One region of the Streptomyces sp. NPDC002088 genome, then DNA from elsewhere that is predicted to be linked to it. Evidence: riboswitches for the same ligand, from Rfam matches in the RefSeq annotation. Region 1 holds a riboswitch; each other region holds the start of a gene.
The links. Region 1 has a riboswitch for cyclic di-AMP ahead of ABT114_RS00265 (M23 family metallopeptidase). Riboswitches for the same ligand answer to the same signal wherever they lie in the genome.
Positions count from the first base shown of each region.

Region 2: linked by a shared signal. The riboswitch ahead of ABT114_RS21000 (transglycosylase family protein) and the one ahead of ABT114_RS00265 (M23 family metallopeptidase) in region 1 are both predicted to bind cyclic di-AMP.
Region 3: linked by a shared signal. The riboswitch ahead of ABT114_RS31585 (M23 family metallopeptidase) and the one ahead of ABT114_RS00265 (M23 family metallopeptidase) in region 1 are both predicted to bind cyclic di-AMP.

Region 1 covers NZ_JBEOXO010000001.1:55,283-62,480, forward strand. Annotated here, with positions in the region: gene ABT114_RS00245 (helix-turn-helix domain-containing protein) at 67-720, shown strand; gene ABT114_RS00250 (DUF6126 family protein) at 717-839, shown strand; gene ABT114_RS00255 (tyrosine-protein phosphatase) at 895-1,692, opposite strand; gene ABT114_RS00260 (alpha-galactosidase) at 1,891-3,963, shown strand; cyclic di-AMP (ydaO/yuaA leader) riboswitch at 4,267-4,425, shown strand; gene ABT114_RS00265 (M23 family metallopeptidase) at 4,430-5,347, shown strand; gene ABT114_RS00270 (GDSL-type esterase/lipase family protein) at 5,546-6,616, shown strand; gene ABT114_RS00275 (rhamnogalacturonan lyase family protein) at 6,616-7,198, shown strand, end outside.
Region 2 covers NZ_JBEOXO010000009.1:104,403-111,600, reverse strand. Annotated here, with positions in the region: gene ABT114_RS21010 (cytochrome P450 family protein) at 1-422, opposite strand, end outside; gene ABT114_RS21005 (transglycosylase family protein) at 672-1,679, shown strand; cyclic di-AMP (ydaO/yuaA leader) riboswitch at 1,878-2,046, shown strand; gene ABT114_RS21000 (transglycosylase family protein) at 2,051-2,728, shown strand; gene eno (phosphopyruvate hydratase) at 3,034-4,341, shown strand; gene ABT114_RS20990 (FtsB family cell division protein) at 4,456-4,932, shown strand; partial or broken gene ABT114_RS20985 (DUF501 domain-containing protein) at 4,951-5,352, shown strand; gene ABT114_RS20980 (Ppx/GppA phosphatase family protein) at 5,560-6,513, shown strand; gene ABT114_RS20975 (NAD(P)/FAD-dependent oxidoreductase) at 6,957-7,198, shown strand, end outside.
Region 3 covers NZ_JBEOXO010000018.1:8,295-15,492, forward strand. Annotated here, with positions in the region: gene ABT114_RS31575 (M16 family metallopeptidase) at 1-994, shown strand, start outside; gene ABT114_RS31580 (M16 family metallopeptidase) at 991-2,394, shown strand; cyclic di-AMP (ydaO/yuaA leader) riboswitch at 2,640-2,805, shown strand; gene ABT114_RS31585 (M23 family metallopeptidase) at 2,818-3,570, shown strand; gene ABT114_RS31590 (GntR family transcriptional regulator) at 3,783-4,478, shown strand; gene ABT114_RS31595 (HPr family phosphocarrier protein) at 4,701-4,982, opposite strand; gene ABT114_RS31600 (bifunctional acetate--CoA ligase family protein/GNAT family N-acetyltransferase) at 5,162-7,198, shown strand, end outside.

The DNA of each region.
Region 1 (7,198 bases):
GAATCGCGCCTTGCCTCTGAGGCAAGAGATTTGCCGAGGAGGCAAGGCTGGGGCTCAATGGAGTGCATGAGCTCCCCTGAAGCCGGGCCCGGTCCGGTGACCGGGCCGACCGCAGAGCCGACGGCCGGGCCGGCCGAGACCCTGCCCGCCGTCGCGCCGCAGCTGCGCGCCCTGCGCCGCCGGGCCGCCCTGACCCTGGAGGCCGCGGCCCGCGCCGCCGGGCTGTCGCCCGCCCACCTCTCCCGTCTGGAGACCGGGCGGCGCCAGCCCTCGCTGCCGATGCTGCTCGCGCTCGCCCGTATCTACGGTACGACCGTCTCGGAACTGCTCGGTGAGACCGTCGCCGACCGGGACGCCGTCGTACGCGCCGGTGACATGGAGCCGACCGCGGCGGGCGGCTGGACGTACTGGCAGGCAGGTTCGCCCGGGCGCGGGATGCAGGCCCTGCGCGTGCACGTCCCGTACGGCTCCCAGGGCGACATCGTGCGCGTGCATCCCGGCGAGGAGTGGCTCTACGTCCTCACCGGGCGGTTGCGGCTGCGTCTGGGCGACGCCACGCACCTGCTGGGGCCGGGCGACAGCGCGCACTTCGACTCGCTGACCCCGCACCGCATCGCCGCACAGGACCCCGACGGGGTCGAGCTGCTGTTCGTCCACACCCTGCTGCAGAGCCCGACGGCCACGCTGTGCCTCGGCCCCACCACTGGAGAGACGCCATGAGCAACATGGAGGAGAAGTTCCCCCGGACTCTCTGGATCCGGCTGATCATCTACCTCGCCGTGGGGCACGTCCTCGCCGCCTTCATCTGGCTGCTCTTCGAGGTCGGGGCCAACCAGTAGGCAGCCCAGCGGCAGGCCTCGGGCAGCGGTGCGTCGTGCGGTGACGCGGCAGGCCTCAGTCGAGCAGCCGGTCGCGCAGCCGTTCCCGGGTCTGCGGTGCCAGCCGGAGCCCCTGCTCCAGGTAGGCGTCGACGCCGCCCCAGGTCTCCTCGATGGTCTCGACGGCCGCCGTCAGGTACTCCGCCCGCGCGTCGAACAGGGGGCCGAGCAGCTCCATGACCTCGGGGGAGTAGCCCGCCGAGGACGAGCCGCTGCGACGCACCTTGTAGCGGCGGTGCTTGGCGTTGGACTCCAGATAGTCGGCGAGGATCGCCTCGCGTTCCACGCCCACGGCGAGCAGCGTCACGGCTATGGACAGGCCGGCCCGGTCCTTGCCCGCCGCGCAGTGCATCAGGGCGGGAACGCTGTCCTCGGCCAGCGAGTGCAGCACCCGGGAGTGCTCGTCCGTGCGCTCCTTGACGATCGTGCGGTAGGACGTGATCATCCGGTGCGCGGCCTTGCCCTCGCCGAGGATCGCGCGCAGCTGGTCGATCTCGCCGTCGCGGACCATCTTCCAGAACTCGGAGCCGTCCGCCGGGTCCGACAGCGGCAGGTTCACATTGCGCACGCCGGGCAGCTCGACGTCCGGGCCCTCCAGCTTCTGGTCCGCCGCGTTGCGGAAGTCGAAGATCGTGTGCAGCCCCAGGGAGGACAGGAACGCCGCGTCCTCGTCGGTCGCGTGCGCGAGGTGGCCGCTGCGGAACAGCACGCCGTGCCGCACCCGCCGCCCGTCGACGGTCGGCAGTCCGCCCACGTCACGGAAGTTGCGTACTCCGGCCAGCTCGGGTTCGGTCGACGGGACCTGCTGCGTCAAGGGGGCTCCTCCCACTTGCCCCGCCGACGCGGCTCGGCGGGTGGCCGACGGGGATCCGCTGTTGACGATACGACATGGATTCCTGGGGCAACGAGTTGTCCACAGACGTTGCCCGGAAGGCCCCGGGCCGTTGATGATGTTGGGGCTTGACCGCTCCTGTTCACACCTGTTCGTACCTGTTCGAAACTGTGAGGCCTCATGCTGGAGATCGCGGAAAACGGCCGTACGTGGCTGCTGTCGGGACCGCTGAGCAGCTACGCCGTCCACCTCACCGGGGACGACGAGCTCCTGCACCTGCACTGGGGCCCCAGAATCGCACTCGCCGACGCGGAAGCCCTCGCGGCCCGCCCGTTGCCGGACCGCTCGTCCTTCGAGTCCCCGCTCGACGGACGTGAGGAGTACCCGGTCGAGGGCGGCCCCCGTTTCGTCCGGCCCGCCCTGTCCGTGCGTACCGACGAGCGGAGGGGCACCGAGTGGGGCTTCGAGGCGTACGAGGCCGAGGGGGACGAGCTGCGCCTGCGGTTCCGTGACGCCGGGGCGGCCGTCACGCTGCACTACCGGATGCGTGACGACGTGGTCGAGCGCTGGGTGACCCTGGACAACCAGGGGCCCGCGCCCCTGGAGCTGCTGCGCGCCGACTCCGCCACCTGGACCCTGCCCGACCGCGACGGCTGGCGCCTGTCCCAGCTGCACGGCCGCTGGGCCGCCGAGTCCCGGCTGACGCAGTCGTACCTCACCTACGGTGAGAAGGTCATCGGCAGCCGTCGCGGCCACACCGGACACCAGCACCTGCCCTGGGTCGCGCTCGACACCGACGCCACCGAGGAGCGCGGCGAGGTCTACGGCTGCGCGCTCGGCTGGTCGGGATCCTGGCGGATCGCCGTGGCGCAACTCCCCGACGCGCGCGTGCAGATCACCGGCGGCGCCGGGCACGACGACTCGGGCCTGCTGCGGCTGGCGGCGGGGGAGTCCTTCACCACCCCCGTGTTCGCCGGACTGTGGAGCGACGGCGGTTTCGGTGGCGCGAGCCGCGCCTGGCACGCCTACCAGCGGACGTACGTCATCCCGGAGGCGGACCGGGACCGGCCCGTGCTCTTCAACTCCTGGGAGGCCACGCAGTTCGACATCTCCGAGGAGCAACAGCGAGCCCTCGCCCGGCGGGCCGCAGCGATCGGCGTCGAGCTGTTCGTGGTCGACGACGGCTGGTTCGGCGCACGCACCGGCGAGCGGGCCGGGCTCGGCGACTGGACGCCCAACCCCGACCGCTTCCCGGCCGGCCTCAAGCCTCTCGCCGACGACGTGCACGCGCTCGGCATGCAGTTCGGCATCTGGGTCGAGCCCGAGATGGTCAATCCGGACAGTGACCTGTACCGGGCGCACCCCGACTGGGTGCAGTACCAGACGGGACGAAAGCGGACGGAACTCCGTCATCAGCTCGTGCTGAACCTCGCGCGCGAGGACGTCCAGGAGTACCTCTGGGAGCGGCTCGACACGCTGCTGACCAGCGCCCCGATCGACTACGTGAAGTGGGACTTCAACCGCTCCTTCACCGACGCCGGCTGGCCCGGCGAGGCGTATCCGCAGCGGCTGTGGGTCGACCATGTGCACGCCTTGTACGCCCTGTTGGACCGGCTCCGGGCGGCCCACCCCGGCGTCGCCTTCGAGTCCTGCTCGGGCGGCGGCGGCCGGATCGACCTCGGGATCATGAGCCGTACGGACCAGGTGTGGACCTCCGACAACACCGATCCGCTCGACCGGCTTTCCATCCAGCACGGTTTCAGTCAGGTCCACCCCGCGCGGGTCATGGCCGCCTGGGTCACCGACAGCCCCAACGTCCAGCTCAACGGCCGGGTGAGCTCGCTGCGGTTCCGGTTCGTGAGCGCCATGGCCGGGGTGCTCGGCGTCGGCGGAGACCTCACCCGATGGACCGAGGAGGAGCTCGCCGAGGCGCGGGACTGGGTCGGCCTCTACAAGGAGATCCGGCCGCTGGTGCAGCACGGCGACCTCTACCGGCTGCGGCCCCCGCAGGGCGGACTGAGCGCCGTGCAGTACGTCCGCGGGGACGAGGCCGTCGTCCTCGCCTGCCTCCAGGCGCAGCGGTACGGCGAGCCCGTGCCGGCGCTGCGGCTGCGGGGCCTCGACCCGACGGCGTCGTACGAATGCCGCGAAACGGGCGAAGTTCACCGGGGTGCGGTGCTGCTGCACCACGGGTTGCGCACAGGGCTGCACGGCGACCTCGATGCGACGGTTATCCGCCTGCGCCGCATCTGAGTGATCTGTCCGAATTGCAGCCTTCATTCCAACTCGCTCTGGAATAAAGGAAGCTGAAGAAAGGGTGCGTGAGGAGCGTCATATCGGTGACCGTATGTCGCTCATCATGCTCACGTAATTCATGTGCCTTTTCAGTGAATTGAAGAAGGGGAGTAGAGGGAATTCACGGAGGGTGACCGGGAAATCCCGTAACGGATCAAGTAAAACGGGCAGATCCGGAACAGGCCGCTTGTCCGGTTGCGTCTTGCTCGCTTACGTTCCACACCGATCCGGGCGGACGCCTAATCCTGCCGCCGCCCGGTGCCCGCACACTCACCCGTGCACGGCAGGAGCGGGGGACCCACAGGCACGACCGCCTGTTCCGGTCTCCGGAACGGCTTGGGGTACAGCCACGCCGCGAGCGTGGCCGGGCATCTCCAGCCCGCACCCGACAGCTCACCTCGCAGGCGCCGGAGAGGAATTCGCCATGCCCGCGAAGGGTAAGCACCGCCGTCCCAAGAACCGGCGCTTCACTCGCTCGATCGCCGTCGCCGGAACCGGCGGCGCGGCGCTCGCCCTCCCGCTCATGGGGGCCACCGGTGCGCACGCGGCGCAGTCGGTTTCCGAAAAGGCCGTGCAGTCCGTTCCGGTGACCGGGAAGAAGGCCGTCACGAAGAGCGCGGGTGCCCGGACCTACACGGTGCGGACCGGCGACTGCCTGTCGAAGATCGCCGATGAGCAGAACGTCAGCGGTGGCTGGCACAAGCTCTACGAGGACAACCGTGTGGCCGTCGGCGGCAACCCGTCGCTGATCCACCCCGGGCTGAAGCTCAGCCTCGGCAAGAAGGCCGCCGCGAGCACCGGCACCGAGTCCGGCGCCGAGACCTCCGCGTCGAAGTCCGCCTCGCCGAAGTCCGCCGTCTCGGACGCCTCCGCGGTGAAGTCGACCAGCGCGCAGGCCGTCGACGCCACGAGCGCCACCAGCACCTCCATCAGTGGCGGCTACGCCCTCCCGGTCGCCGGTGCCACGATCGGCACCGCCTACCACGTGGCGGGCAGCATGTGGTCCAGCGGGTACCACACCGGCGTCGACTTCGTCGTCCCGACCGGCACCTCGCTCAAGGCCGTGGGCGCGGGCACCGTGGTCTCGGCGGGCTGGGGCGGCGCGTACGGCAACCAGGTCGTCATCAAGCTCGCCGACGGCTACTACGCGCAGTACGGCCACCTGTCCCAGCTCTCCGTCTCGGCCGGCCAGACCGTGACCGCGGGGCAGCAGGTCGGCCTCTCGGGTGCGACCGGCAACGTGACCGGCCCGCATCTGCACTTCGAGATCCGGACCACGCCGGACTACGGCTCGGACGTCGACCCGGTCGCCTACCTCCGTTCGCACGGCGTCGCCGTCTGACGCCTGCTCCCCGCTCCGCTGAAGGCCGGACCCCGATCCCCGGGGTCCGGCCTTCAGTATGTTCGATTTTGCGCGTTCATGATCACTGTGTTGCGATCTTGTGGCAGGGGTGTCCAGGGTCTCGACAGTGGCGGCAGGGTGGGACCAAAGTGATCTCCGTAGCGATGCAAGCGCTTTCTATTTCCTTCGGAGGTCCCCGTGCCCAGCGTCGGCCGACGCACCTGCCTGAGCGTGGCGCTGGCCGCGGGGATCCTCCTGGGGGCCACTGCGCCCGTCTTCGCGTCCGTAGCTCCGAATGTCGTACGCCCCGACGACCGGCGGCTCGCCTACGAGGGCCACTGGAGCCGGTCCGCCGGGGCGGCCGTCACTGTCAACTCCGGCTCGCGGCTCCGGTTCCGCTTCACCGGCGGGAGCGCGCACGCCCTGTTCGACATCGCGTCGATCACCGTGCCGGCTCAGATCTACGTGTCGGTCGATGGCGGCCCGAAGCAGTTGCGGGCCGTGGACCAGAGCGACGTGGAGATCACGGCCGACGGCCGCGGGGTCCACATCGTCGAGATCTCCGTGAAGGACGTCTTCTCCCGCGTCAACCGATGGACTCCGCCGTTGGAGACGGGCGTCGCACTGACCGGGCTGCGGCTGGAGCGAGGCGGGCACCTGCTGCCCCAACTCCGTGCGCCGAAAAGTACGGTGGCCTTCTACGGCGACTCCATCACCCAGGGCGTGATGGCGCTGTGTGAGGCCAACACCTCCGACTGCGCCGACGGCACCGTCGCCTACCCGACCCTCGTCGCCGACGCCCTGCACGCCTCGCTCACCCAGGTCGGCTTCGGCCGGCAGGGGGTTCTCCAGACCGGCAACGGGGGAGTGCCGGCGGCCGGGGACGCCTACGGCTGGAACTACGCCGGCTCCCCGGCGGATCCGGACCGGAACGCCGATGTGATCGTCGTCAACCAGGGCACCAACGACACCGCGTTCGGCGCGGACGCCTTCCGCCCCGCCTACCGCGCCTACCTCGAACAACTCCGCGCCGCCGCACCGCACGCCCGCATCCTCGCGCTGCGCCCCTTCAACGGCGCGCACGCCGACGACATCGCGGCCGTGGTCGGTGAACTCGCCGGCACCGACACCGGCATCGAGTTCGTCGACACGACCGACTGGCTCTCGGCGGCGGACGGGGACTTCAACGGGACCGTCCATCCGAGCGCCCAGGGCCACCGCAAGGTGGCCGACCGGCTGATCGCCCTTCTCGCAAAGGAGCAGCACTAGTGCACCCCGACCGACGTCGAAGAATCGGCGCCGTCACCGCCGCGGCCCTGCTGGCCGGGCTGTTCTCCGCGCCCGCCGGACATGCCGCCGAGCCGCCGCGCCGGATCGTGGAGAACCTCGACCGCGGCCTGGTCGCCGTACCGTCCGGCGAGGGGACGTTCCTCAGCTGGCGGCTCCTCGGCACCGAGTACGCGCGGTACGGCAACGACATCGCCTTCAACGTGTACAAGAACGGGCGGCGGCTGAATCGTGCGCCGGTCACCAAGTCGACGACGTACCAGGACGACAGTCCCGGGGCGGGCGCATACACCGTGCGCGCCGTCGTCAACGGGCATGAACAGAAGGCGAGTCGCGCCGCCCTCGACTTCGCGGACGGCTACGCCGAGATTCCCCTCGCGGCGGCCGACGGTTACACCGTGCAGCACGCCTGGCCGGGCGACCTCGACGGCGACGGGCGGTACGAGCTGGTCGTCAGCCGGCTGTCCACGGACCGCTCCGGGACCGACCTTCTGGAGGCCTACACCCTCACCGGCGAGCGGCTGTGGCGCGTCGACCTGGGGCCGAACTCACTCGCCCAGGCCG
Region 2 (7,198 bases), on a different contig from region 1:
TCGGCCTTGCCGTCGGCCGCGAAGCCGTCGATGAGACCGTCCGTCAACTCCTGCACTCGGGGAGCGAATTCGGCTACACGGCGCGGGGTGAACGCTTTGGAGACGAGACGGCGCAGCCGGGTGTGGTCCGGCGGGTCGATGTTGAGCAGGTGCGTCATGAGATTGGCGCTGCGCTCGCCCGGGATGCCGGTCCTGCTCTTGCCTTGAGCGTCATCGGCATGGTGAGCGGGATTCTTCGACAACCGCCCGTCCGCGAGGGTCCGGCGCGCATCGGCATAGCGGGTCACCAGCCATGCCTCGACTCCGCTGGGAAGTCTTGTCCGATGGACGGGGGCATGCTCACGCAGCCAGGCATAGGCCGGGTACGGGTCGGTGGCGAACTCCCAGGTGAAGAGTTCGGGTGCAGGGTTCGGGACGTTCACGACACGACCGTAACGGGAGCCGTTCGGTCGGTGCGCGGCCGCGGACCCGGGATGCACCGCCTGGAGGCTGGTCCGTGGGAGTCCCGTTCACCGAGGGAAACATGACACGCCCTCAACTCTGTGATCTTCACGTGATCTGTGCGGCATTAACTTGTGACAAGTGATCGTCTGCCGATACGTTCACCCATCAGCACGGTGCCCAGCGTCACCCGCCGTGCCGGTCACTGCTGTCGTGTGAAAGGTCTCCGTATGCTCTCCGGGAACGGTCGTCACCGTCGCCCCCGCCAGGCGCCGGCCCTCCTCGTCGCGGCCGGAGTGACCGGCTCCGCCATCGCCATCCCGCTCCTCGCCGCCACCGGCGCGAGCGCGGCCGAGGGCAGCACGTGGGACCACGTCGCGGAGTGCGAGACCGGCGGCTCGTGGAGCGCCAACACCGGCAACGGGTACTACGGCGGCCTCCATCTGACCCAGGCGGACTGGGAGGAGTACGGCGGTCTCGACTACGCCTCCAGAGCCGACCTGGCCAGCCGGTCCCAGCAGATCGCGGTCGCCGAGAAGATCCTCGCCGACCAGGGGGTCGGCGTCTGGTCCACGTGCGGACTGCTCTCGGGGCTCTCCCAGGACTCCGCGTCGGCGGACGTCGACACAGGCGTGGCGGACGACTCCTCGCACGGAAAGTCCAACTCCTCCGCATCATCCAACTCGCACGGCTTGTCCGACTCGTCCGAGGAGTCCTCCGGCGAGGCTTCCGCCGACTCGTCCGCCGAGCCCTCCGACGAAACATCCTCTTCCGACGCTTCTGCGGACAGCACGGACACCACGGACAACTCCACCAAGTCCGACACGAACTCCGACTCCGGCTCGGACTCGGGCTCCGGTGCGAGCGATTCGCAGGGCGCGGACAGCTCGCCCGCGGATGAGGCGACGGGTGATGACTCGGGCAACTCCGAGCAGAGCGTCGGCTCTTCGAACCTCGTCGACACCGGCGCGCTCGGCACCGGCCGCCACCGCGGCGGCAGCGCCGACGAGGGTGCGTCCGGCACCGGCGCTACCGCCTCCTCCACCGGCCGGCACGCCTCGCCCGCCGACGCCGCCGACGGCTCGTACGTCGTCCGTGTCGGGGACAGTCTCGTGTCCATCGCCGACTCCCTTGGCCTCGACGGCGGGTGGCGCGCGCTCTACGAGGAGAACAAAGAGACGATCGGTACCGATCCGAGCCGCATCGTCCCCGGTCAGACCCTGGAAGTCGGTGCCTAAACGGGCGAAAAGCGACGGGAGTTGACGTCCTGTTTCGCCATTAAATGTCCGATTTGGCGAAAGTGTGGGATGAGTCTCAGAAGCCCTGATCGTCTTTGAAAAACGGCGGATCGCCTGCCTACGGTCAGGACCGCTCGCCACTGCGAGCCCCGGCTGCCGCAACGCCGAATCCTGCCAGCGGCCGCACGGGAACAGTCGTCGCGTCAAGCGCCGTAGGCAGGAGCGGGGGACCCAAGGTAAGTGCCGGGCCCAGCAGTTGAGGCTGGTTCCGGCTTGGGGTGAAGCCGTGTCCCGTGAGGGGCGCGGCCGGGCAACTCAACCGGCCCGAACCCGACAGCTCACCTCGCAGGCGTCGGTGAGGGGATCCAACCATGCTGTTTTCCAGCAAGGGCAAGCACCGTCGCCCGTTCAAGGCCACCCGCGTCGCCGCGCTCGCCGGCGTCACCGGCGTCGCCATCGCCGCCCCGCTGATGGCGGCCGGCAACGCCTCCGCCGCCACCGCCTCCGAGTGGGACACCGTCGCCCAGTGCGAGTCCGGCGGCAACTGGTCCATCAACACCGGCAACGGCTTCTACGGCGGTCTGCAGTTCTCCGCCTCCACCTGGGCCGCGTACGGCGGCACGCAGTACGCCGCCACCGCCGACAAGGCCTCCAAGGCCCAGCAGATCGCGGTCGCCGAGAAGGTCCTCGCCGCGCAGGGCAAGGGTGCCTGGCCGACCTGCGGCACGGGCCTCTCCAGCGCCGCCTACAACGGCAGCGCGAGCACCAGCACCACCACGAGCACCGGCACCACCACCCGCTCGACCGACGAGCAGGCCGCCTCCCGCTCCGCCGAGCGCCCGGCCGCCACGACGACCGTCACCACCCCGACCGGCGAGAAGGTCAAGAAGGGCGACGGCGAGTACAAGGTCGTCACGGGTGACACCCTCAGCTCCATCGCCGAGAAGTACAGCGTCAAGGGCGGCTGGCAGCAGCTGTTCAAGCTGAACAAGGACATCGTCGACGACGCCGACTTCATCTACCCGGGCCAGCAGCTGCACCTGAAGTGACACCCGGCTCGTAGCTGAACCACAGCGCCCTCACATCCGTGCCTTCCATAGTGAAGGCCTCGTGCGGGCCACCCCCCGTCCCCACGGGCTCCCCGCTCCGGTGCGCGTTCCCCCGTACGCACCGGAGCGGGGCCTTTTTGCGATCCGGCCTCTTTTCGCGAACCGGCTTTGTTCCGTTCGGAAACAATTTACTCTCGGTTCCGTCCACCGGCCGGTCAACGGCTGGCCGATCGCCCGGAGCCGGTTAGGCTCAGTCTCGCGGGGCCACCACAGGCCCGCATACCCGCGTCACATCCCAGAAGGAGATGCTCGTGCCGTCCATCGACGTCGTCGTAGCCCGGGAAATCCTGGACTCCCGAGGCAACCCCACGGTCGAGGTCGAGGTCGGCCTCGACGACGGCAGCACGGGTCGTGCCGCCGTCCCGTCCGGCGCTTCCACCGGCGCCTTCGAGGCCATCGAGCTCCGCGACGGTGACCCCAACCGTTACCAGGGCAAGGGTGTCGAGAAGGCCGTCCTCGCCGTCATCGAGCAGATCGGCCCGGAGCTGGTCGGCTACGACGCCACCGAGCAGCGCCTGATCGACCAGGCCATGTTCGACCTGGACGCCACCGACAACAAGGGCTCGCTCGGCGCCAACGCCATCCTCGGCGTCTCCCTCGCCGTCGCGCACGCCGCCTCCGAGGCGTCCGACCTGCCGCTGTTCCGCTACCTCGGTGGCCCGAACGCGCACCTGCTGCCCGTCCCGATGATGAACATCCTGAACGGTGGGTCGCACGCCGACTCCAACGTCGACATCCAGGAGTTCATGATCGCCCCGATCGGCGCGGAGTCCTTCTCCGAGGCGCTGCGCTGGGGCGCCGAGGTCTACCACACCCTCAAGAAGGTGCTGAAGACCAAGGGCCTGTCCACCGGCCTGGGCGACGAGGGCGGCTTCGCCCCGAACCTGGAGTCCAACCGCGCCGCCCTCGACCTCATCGTCGAGGCCATCAAGCAGGCCGGTTACGTCCCCGGCGAGCAGATCGCGCTCGCGCTCGACGTCGCCGCGTCCGAGTTCTACAAGGACGGCAAGTACGAGTTCGAGGGCAAGTCCCGCTCGGCCGCCGAGATGACGGAGTACTACGAGGAGCTCGTGGCGGCCTACCCGCTCGTCTCCATCGAGGACCCGCTGTTCGAGGACGACTGGGCCGGCTGGAAGGTCATCACCGACAAGCTGGGCGACAAGGTCCAGATCGTCGGCGACGACCTCTTCGTCACCAACCCCGAGCGCCTCGCCCGCGGTATCGAGGAGGGCTCCGCGAACGCCCTGCTCGTGAAGGTGAACCAGATCGGCTCGCTGACCGAGACCCTGGACGCCGTCGAGATGGCCCAGCGCAACGGCTTCAAGTGCATGATGTCCCACCGCTCCGGCGAGACCGAGGACGTCACCATCGCCGACCTCGCCGTCGCGGTGAACTGCGGCCAGATCAAGACCGGCGCCCCGGCCCGCTCGGACCGCGTCGCCAAGTACAACCAGCTGCTGCGCATCGAGGAGATCCTCGACGACGCCGCGGTGTACGCCGGCCGTTCGGCCTTCCCGCGCTTCAAGGGGAACGTCGAGGTCTCCAAGGGCTGACCCAACCCGGGCCAAGCCTCAGCCAGTCGTCCGTACGTCCCCGTACCCGGTCCCGTACCGTGTCCGGGGACGTACGCACGTATGACGGGTGTGAAGGGGAGGCGGGAGAGCCAGATGGCCGTGAAGGACCGGGACCGTTTCTCCACCGCGACCAGGCTGCGGCTGTTCGGCGAGCAGACGGCGGCCCGCGTCTACCGCTCCCAGACCAAGCGGCAGGCCCGCCGCTCCCGGCTGACCGGCCGGGCCGCGCTGCTCGCCCTCGTCCTGTGCTCGCTGATCGTGGCCCTCGCCTATCCCATAAGGCAGTACGTCTCCCAGCGCGCCGAGATCGCCGACCTGGAGCGCCAGAAGCAGCAGGCCAAGGAGCGCGTGGAGCAGCTGCGCGACCTCAAGGCACGCTGGCAGGACGACGCGTACGCCCAGCAGCAGATCCGGCAGCGGCTGCACTACGTGATGCCCGGGGAGACGGGCTACGTCGTGATCGACCCGGACGCGGCCAAACAGTCGCGCGCCGACGCGGGGGCGGCCCACCGCCCCTGGTACTCGAACGTCTGGGACGGAGTCGACAAGTCCGACGCCTCCGACCAGTGAACGGACAGAAAGACAGGCATGGAAACGCCCCCGCCGCCCACCCCGCGCACCGAGCCCACCGACGCGGACGTCGAGGCCTTCAAGCAGCAGCTCGGACGGCCGCCGCGCGGGCTGCGCGCCATCGCGCACCGGTGCCCGTGCGGGCAGCCGGACGTCGTCGAGACGGCGCCCCGCCTGCCCGACGGCACGCCCTTCCCGACGACGTACTACCTGACGTGCCCGCGTGCCGCCTCGGCGATCGGCACGCTGGAGGCGAACGGCGTCATGAAGGAGATGACGGAGCGGCTGGGGACCGACCCGGAGCTCGCCGCCGCGTACCGTGCCGCGCACGAGGACTACATCGCGCGCCGTGACGCCATCGAGGTCCTGGAGGGCTTCCCGAGCGCGGGCGGTATGCCGGACCGGGTGAAGTGCCTGCATGTGCTGGTGGGGCACTCCCTGGCCGCGGGTCCTGGCGTCAACCCGCTGGGCGACGAGGCGATCGCGATGCTGCCGGAGTGGTGGCGCAAGGGGCCGTGCGTGCAGCCGCTCGAGGCGCCCGACCCGGCGGACGAACACCCCGGTGAGGAGGGCCCCGTCTCCGACCCCGCCGAGGTCCGCAGCGGCTACTTCGCGTACCAGCCGCTGGTGCCCGCGGGCTTCAGCCGCGTCGCCGCCGTCGACTGCGGTACGAACTCCATCCGGCTGCTCGTCGCCGACGTCAACCCGGCCACCGGTGAACTGCTGGAGCTCGACCGGCGGATGACGATCGTGCGGCTCGGGCAGGGCGTCGACAAGACCGGCCGGCTCGCCCCCGAGGCGCTGGAGCGGACCTTCGCGGCGTGCCGCGAGTACGCGGAGGTGATCCGTGAAAAGGGCGCCGGGAAGGTGCGGTTCGTGGCCACGTCGGCTTCGCGGGACGCCTCGAACCGTGACGACTTCGTGCGCGGCGTCGTGGACATCCTCGGCGTCGAACCCGAGGTCATCTCCGGCGAGCAGGAGGCCGAGTTCTCCTTCACCGGTGCGACCAAGGAGCTGACGGGCGGCGACCACCTGGCCAAGCCGTACCTCGTCGTGGACATCGGCGGCGGTTCGACCGAGTTCGTCGTGGGCGAGGAGCACGTGCGCGCGGCGCGCTCGGTCGACGTCGGCTGCGTGCGGATGACCGAGCGGCACCTCGTACGGGACGGCGCGGTCACCGACCCGCCCACCGAGGAACAGGTCGCGGCCATGCGGGCCGACATCGAGCGGGCCCTCGACCTCGCCGAGGAGACGGTCCCGCTGCGTCAGGCGCGCACCCTGGTCGGCCTGGCCGGTTCCGTCACCACTGTGTCGGCGATCGCGCAGAACCTGCCCGAGTACGACTCGGCCGCCATCCACCACTCCCGCGTCTCCCGCGACAAGGTCCGCGAGATCACCGAGTGGCTGCTGCGCTCCACCCACGCCGAGCGCGCGGCGATCCCCTCGATGCACCCGGGCCGGGTGGACGTGATCGCGGCGGGCGCCCTCGTGCTGCTCTCGATCATGGAGCGGATCGGGGCCGAGGAGGTCGTGGTGAGCGAGCACGACATCCTCGACGGGATCGCCTGGTCGGTGGCGTAGGCCTCGGTTCCTCCTGCTCAGCGGCACTCTGCTGAGCAGGCCGGATAACGTATGAGCGGGTCCGGGGGGCGTGAAACGCCCCCCGGTGACACGCCGCCGGAAAACTTCGTGAAGTTCTTCACAAGGAATTCGGTCCTGGTGGAGGATCCGAGGGTCCCGGTTGGCCCTTTCGGGGGCTCAACGGTCCTGCGGGCGTGCTCAGGGGAGCATGACGAGGGTGTCGCGCGAGGGTTTCGCGGGAGGTCCATTCAGGGGGCTCACTGCGGGCCCGGAAGCCCGGAGAGGCAGCTCACGCGGCATTGACAACGGTCCGCCCCGGACGCCGGTTCCCGGTCGCCGCCATGACGTGGATCACGTGAGCCGCGGAGGATAACACACCCCCTGCCGGAGCTTGTGAAGGGGCGCACGAGCGACCCCCCTGGGGCAGGTGGATACTCGATGCCATGAGCACCACGGAGCGTCCCAGGATCCTCGTAGTAGGCGGTGGGTACGTAGGCCTGTACGCAGCTCGGCGCATTCTCAAGAAGATGCGCTACGGCGAGGCGACCGTCACGGTCGTCGACCCCCGGTCGTACATGACCTACCAGCCCTTCCTCCCCGAAACCGCCGCCGGCAACATCTCCCCGCGCCACGTCGTCGTCCCGCTGCGACGCGTGCTGCCGAAGGCGGAGGTCCTCACCGGCCG
Region 3 (7,198 bases), on a different contig from region 1:
GCGGGACGTCGTGAAGAACGAGCGCCGCCAGCGCTACGACAACGTCCCCTACGGCACCGCGTTCGAGAAGCTGACCGCCCTCGCCTACCCGGAGGGTCATCCCTACCACCACACGCCGATCGGCTCGATGGCGGACCTGGACGCGGCCACCCTGGAGGACGCGAGGGCGTTCTTCCGGACGTACTACGCGCCGAACAACGCCGTCCTCTCCGTGGTCGGCGACATCGACCCGAAGCAGACGCTCGCCTGGATCGAGAAGTACTTCGGTTCCATCACCTCCCACGACGGCAAGCCCGCCCCGCGCGATGGCTCGCTGCCCGAGATCATCGGCGAGCAGCTGCGCGAGGTCGTCGAGGAGGAGGTCCCGGCGCGCGCCCTGATGGCCGCCTACCGGCTGCCGCACGACGGCACGCGCGCGTGCGACGCGGCCGACCTGGCGCTGACCGTCCTCGGCGGCGGCGAGTCCTCCCGCTTCTACAACCGGCTCGTACGGCGCGACCGTACGGCGGTGGCGGCCGGTTTCGGCCTGCTGCGGCTGTCCGGGGCGCCCTCCCTGGGCTGGCTGGACGTGAAGACGTCCGGTGACGTCGAGGTGCCAGTCATCGAGGCCGCCATCGACGAGGAGCTCGCCCGGTTCGCCGAGGAGGGCCCCACGGCCGAGGAAATGGAACGCGCCCAGGCCCAGTTGGAGCGCGAGTGGCTGGACCGGCTCGGCACGGTCGCGGGCCGCGCCGACGAACTGTGCCGCTACGCGGTCCTGTTCGGCGACCCGCAGCTCGCCCTCACCGCCGTCCAGCGTGTGCTGGACGTGACCGCGGAGGAGGTCCAGGAGGTCGCCAAGGCCCGCCTGCGCCCCGACAACCGCGCGGTGCTCGTCTACGAGCCGACCGTCCCCGAGGCCCTGGACGAAGCCGAGGCGGCGGAACGCACCGAAGACCCGGAGTCCGCGGCGACCGTGGAAGCCACCGACGAGACCGAGGAGGCGGCCCAGTGACCGAGCTCGCCACGATGGAGTTCCACCCGCAGCCCCGGCCGGGCGAGGCCAGGCCCTGGGCCTTCCCGGCGCCCGAGCGCGGCACCCTGGACAACGGCCTGACCCTCCTGCGCTGCAACCGGCCCGGCCAGCAGGTCGTCGCCGTCGAGGTGCTCCTCGACGCGCCCCTGGAGGCCGAACCGGCCGGTCTCGACGGCGTGGCCACGATCATGGCGCGGGCCTTCTCGGAGGGCACCGACAAGCTCTCCGCCGAGGAGTTCGCCGCCGAACTGGAGCGCTGCGGAGCCACCCTCGACGCGCACGCCGACCACCCCGGCGTACGCCTGAGCCTCGAAGTCCCGGCGTCTCGCCTGGCCAAGGCGCTCGGCCTGCTCGCCGACGCCCTCAGGGCGCCCGCGTTCGCGGACAGCGAGGTCGAGAGGCTGGTCCGCAACCGGCTCGATGAGATCCCGCACGAGCTGGCCAACCCCGCCCGCCGTGCCGCCAAGGAGCTCTCCAAGGAACTGTTCCTGGCCACCTCGCGCATGTCGCGCCCGCGCCAGGGCACCGAGGAGACGGTCGCGAAGATCGACTCCGCGGCCGTGCGGGTCTTCTACGACCGGCACGTCCGCCCCGCCACGGCCACCGCCGTGGTCGTCGGTGACCTCGCCGGCATCGACCTGGACGAGCTGCTGGGCGACACCCTGGGCGCCTGGACGGGCTCCTCGGCCGAGCCCCGCCCCGTGCCGCCGGTGAGTGCCGACGACACCGGCCGCGTCGTCATCGTGGACCGCCCCGGCGCCGTCCAGACGCAGCTGCTGATCGGCCGCACCGGCGCCGACCGGCACGACCGCGTGTGGCCCGCACAGGTGCTCGGCACGTACTGCCTCGGCGGCACCCTCACCTCCCGTCTGGACCGCGTCCTGCGCGAGGAGAAGGGCTACACCTACGGTGTGCGCGCGTTCGGGCAGGTCCTCAGGTCGGCGGCCCCCTCGTCCCCCGGAGGGGCTACGGGCGCCGCGATGCTCGCCATCAGCGGCTCCGTGGACACCCCCAACACCGGTCCCGCCCTGCAGGACCTGTGGACCGTGCTGCGCACGCTCGCCGCGGAGGGCCTGACCGACGCCGAGCGGGATGTCGCCGTGCAGAACCTCGTCGGTGTGGCGCCGCTGAAGTACGAGACGGCGGCGGCCGTTGCGGGCACGCTGGCCGACCAGGTCGAGCAGCACCTGCCCGACGACTACCAGGCGACGCTGTACCAGCAGCTCGCCGCGACCGGCACGGTGGAGGCCACCGCGGCGGCCGTGAACGCCTTCCCCGTGGACCGTCTGGTGACGATCCTCGTCGGCGACGCAGCGCAGATCAAGGAGCCCGTCGAGGCCCTCGGTATCGGTGAAGTCACCGTCGTGTCCGCCGAGTAGAAGCCAAGCAGAAGCCAAGCAGAAGCCAAGCAGAGGCAGAGCAGAGGCACGCGCGCGTAGGGGCCCTGGTGACTGATGAGTCGCCAGGGCCCCTCAATGTCCGGAGAATGTCCGAATTGAGGGAGAGTTACCTGTCTGCCCTGTGGCATGCGCTACAAAAGCTCTGATCCGTTTGAGGATTGAAAGACGGCGCCCGTACGGTCGTCCGGGCTGTTCGTCAGGCAGTGCGCCGCGCCCGCGGCAGCGGACAGCCATCGCCGAGTCCCCGTACGGCGCAAGCCAGGGGAGCCGGGGACCCAATCGCAGTCCCTGGGGTGAATCGGACGCCCGCGCGTGCCGCGAGGGGGTCCGTAGGAGACCTTCCTGCTCCGAACCCGTCAGCTAACCCGGTAGGCGAGAGGGAAGGAAAGGACCAGCCACTACATGGCGTTCATGTGCGCCCCCGGGAAGCACCGTCGTCCCGGCCGGATGAAGCGCACCAGCGCTCAGGCAGCCGGCATCGCGGCCCTCACCACCACCGGCGTCATGGGCACCCTCGCCGCCCCCGCGCTCGCCGCCGAGAACTCCGTCGAGCAGACCGGCCTCACCCCGGTCATCACCATCGGCGACTGGGTCGCCGAGCAGATCGGCGCCCAGGCCGCCGCCCAGAAGCAGGCCGCCGAGCAGAAGGCGGCCGAGGAGGCCGCCCGCAAGAAGGCCGCGGAGAAGGCCAAGAAGGAGCGCGAGGCCAAGGCGCGCGCCGCCCGCGAGGCCGAGCGCAAGCGCCTCAACACGTTCGTGGCGCCGATCTCCCACTCCTACGTGTCCACGGGCTACCTCAGCGGCGGCTCGCTCTGGTCCTCCGGCAGCCACACCGGCATCGACTTCCACGCCGCCAGCGGCACCTCCGTCCACGCGGTCGGCTACGGCACCGTCGTGGAGGCAGGCTGGGGCGGGGCGTACGGCAACCAGGTCGTCATCAGGATGAACGACGGCACGTACACCCAGTACGGCCACCTGTCGTCCATCGGCGTCTCCGTGGGCCAGAAGGTCACCACGGGCGAGCGGATCGGCCTCTCCGGTGCGACCGGCAACGTCACCGGCCCGCACCTGCACTTCGAGGCCCGTACGACCGCTGAGTACGGCTCGGACATCGACCCCGTCGCCTACCTCCGCAAGCACGGTGTCAACATCTGACGCTCGCCCGGCGTGAACGTCCGACAACGGACGGCGAGACATACCGAAGCCCCGGCCCCCCGAGCCGGGGCTTTCGGCGTTTCAGAGGCCCCGCTGTCCAAAAAATATCCCTGGATTCCGGCCTCCCGTCGGAAATTGCAGCTGATTGCAATAGAGTCACTGAACGCACGTCAATCGGCGACGTTTCACGGGGATTAAGGCGGAGGTCGGTCATGCGTATTCCGGCGCACTCGGTATGCACGGCGATCCGGGACGACATCGTCGCCGGTGTCTACGAGCGCGGCAGCCGGCTCACCGAGGAACTCCTCGCGCGCCGCTACGGCGTCTCGCGCGTCCCCGTCCGGGAGGCCCTGCGCACCCTGGAGGCGGAGGGTTTCGTGGTGACCCGTCGGCACGCGGGCGCGTGCGTCGCGGAGCCCACCGAGCTGGAGGCCTCCGACCTGCTGGAGATGCGCATGCTCCTGGAGCCCCTCGGCGCCTTTCGGGCCGCCCAGCGACGTACCGAGGCCCATCTGAAGGTGCTGCGCGGCCTCGTCCGGCTGGGCCAGGAGCGGGCCAGGCGGGGCAACAGCGAGGATCTGCGCTCCCTGGGCGGCTGGTTCCACGAGACGCTCGCGCAGGCGTCCGGCAGTCAAGCCCTGACCTCCACGCTCACCCAGCTGCGGCACAAGATCGCCTGGATGTACGCGGTCGAGGCGCCGGCCAACCCCGTGGAGTCCTGGACCGAGCACGGCGCGATCGTGGACGCGGTGGCGCGCGGTGACGGTGAGCGCGCGCGGGCGATCACGGCGCTGCACACCGAGCGCTCGAGCGTCGCGCACCGGCTGCGTTTCTCCGGGGGAGGAGAGCGCCCGGACCGCGTGAGGACTTCGCAACCTCCCGTAAACATGACGGGTCTGCGGCATTAACACGGGGGCCGTATACAAAGAGGGGATAATTCCCGGGGGACTATTTCTGCTGCCCGTAAACAGGGAAATGCGAAGGGCTCGCCCGATAATTCGGACGAGCCCTTCGGAGTTGCGGGAGAACGTCTTTAAAGCGACAAGCACCGCAACCGTCAATTGAGGGACCCTGACGGCGCGCAACCGGCTCCGCGAGAGCGGCGCCGGCTCAGACGCAAAGGGGGGCGCTCAGACGGTCTCGGGGAGCTCCTCGAGCCCCTCGGAGACCAGCTTCGCCAGACGGTCGAGCGCGGCGTCCGCACCCTCGGCGTCGGAGGCGAGGACGATCTCCTCGCCGCCCTGCGCGCCGAGGCCGAGGACGGCCAGCATGGAGGCCGCGTTGACGGGGTTGCCGTCGGCCTTGGCGATCGTGACCGGGACGCCTGCGGCCGTGGCGGCTCGGACGAAGATGGAGGCGGGACGGGCGTGGAGGCCCTCGGCCCAGCCGACGTTGACGCGGCGCTCAGCCATGTGATGCTGCCCTTCAGTGTCTCAGGGTTGTCTAGACCAGTGTTCCACATCGGAATGCGTGCCCGGAGCGGTCCTGTGTCCCGTCCCGGGGGTGTCGTCGGATCGCGGCCTCGACCCGACTTCCGTCCTCCACAGACTGCCTCGCGCCGATGTCGTACGCGAGCCGTACTCTGGGGCCCATGCAGACCTCGGCGGACCGGCACGAGTACCCCGCCCACTGGGAGGCGGACGTGGTGTTGCGCGACGGCGGCACCGCGCGCATCCGGCCCATCACCGTTGATGACGCCGACCGCCTGGTCAGCTTCTACGAGCAGGTCTCGGACGAGTCGAAGTACTACCGCTTCTTCGCGCCGTACCCTCGCCTGTCCGCCAAGGACGTCCACCGCTTCACGCACCACGACTTTGTGGACAGGGTGGGACTCGCGGCCATGGTCGGCGGCGAGTTCATCGCCACCGTACGCTATGACCGCATTGGCGCCGACGGCATGCCCGCCTCCGCGCCCGCCGACGAGGCGGAGGTCGCCTTCCTGGTGCAGGACGCACACCAGGGCCGCGGTGTCGCCTCCGCCCTCCTGGAGCACATCGCCGCTGTGGCCAGGGAGCGCGGCGTCAGCCGCTTCGCCGCCGAGGTACTGCCCGCGAACTCCAAGATGATCAAGGTGTTCACGGACGCCGGCTACACCCAGAAGCGCAGCTTCGAGGACGGCGTCGTACGTCTGGAGTTCGACCTCGAACCCACTGAACGCTCGCTCGCCGTGCAGCGCGCGCGGGAGCAGCGCGCCGAGGCGCGGTCGGTACGGCGGCTGCTCGTCCCGGGGTCCGTCGCGGTCGTCGGCGTCGGCCGCACCCCGGGAGGCGTCGGCCGCAGCATCCTCGGCAACATCCGGCAGGCCGGGTTCACCGGAAACCTGTACGCCGTGAACAAGGCCCTCCCCGAGGGGCAGAGCGAGCTCGACGGAGTGCCCGCCCACCGCTCGGTGCGGGACATCGAGGGGCCTGTCGACGTGGCGGTCGTCGCCGTGCCGACCGAGCGCGTGCCCGACGTGGTCACCGAGTGCGGCGAGCACGGTGTGCAGGGACTCGTCGTGGTCTCCGCCGGGTACGCCGAGAGCGGCCCCGCGGGACGCGAGCGCCAGCGCGAACTCGTACGCCACGCGCGCGTGTACGGGATGCGCATCATCGGCCCGAACGCCTTCGGGATCATCAACACCTCCCCGGACGTGCGGCTGAACGCCTCCTTGGCCCCGGAGATGCCGAGGCCCGGGCGGATCGGTCTGTTCGCGCAGTCCGGCGCCATCGGCATCGCCCTGCTGTCCCGGCTGCACCGGCGCGGCGGAGGGGTCACCGGGGTCACCGGGGTGTCCACGTTCGTCTCGTCCGGCAACCGGGCGGACGTCTCCGGCAACGACGTCCTCCAGTACTGGTACGACGACCCGGACACCGACGTCGTACTGATGTACCTGGAATCCATCGGCAACCCACGCAAGTTCACCCGCCTCGCCCGGCGGACGGCGGCGGCGAAGCCGCTGGTCGTGGTGCAGGGTGCGGGTTCCGCTCCGCAGGGGCACGCCGTACGGGCGACGCGGTTGCCGCACGCGACCGTGTCGGCGCTGCTGCGGCAGGCCGGGGTCATCCGCGTCGACACGATCACCGAGCTGGTGGACGTGGGGCTGCTGCTCGCGCGCCAGCCGCTGCCGACCGGGCCGCGGGTGGCGATCCTGGGAAACTCCGAGTCGCTGGGCGTGCTGACGTACGACGCGTGCCTCTCCCAGGGGTTGCGGCCGTTGCCGCCGGTGGATCTGACGACGGGGGCCACGGCGGACGACTTCCGGCGGGCGCTGTCACGGGCGTTGGCGGATGAGACGTGCGACGCGGTCGTGGTGACCGCTATACCGGCGATCGGGGAGGCGTCGGTCGGGGACGCGGTGTTGGCGGAGGCGTTGCGGTCGGCTGCCGAGCAGGTCCCGGGGAAGCCGGTGCTTGTCGTGCACGTGGAGCTCGGGGGACTCGCGGAGGCGCTGTCGGCTGCGGCGAGTACCGCACCACAGGCGGGTTCGAACGCACCCGGCACGGTAGGCGGTGCCCACTCGTTCTTCCGCCCTGCGGAACGACCGCCCAGCGCGGAACCGGAACAGCCGGCCACCGCCGCCGAGACCTCCGAAACCGGCTCCCGCCTCATCCCCGCCTACCCCGCCGCCGAACGCGCCGTCCGTGCG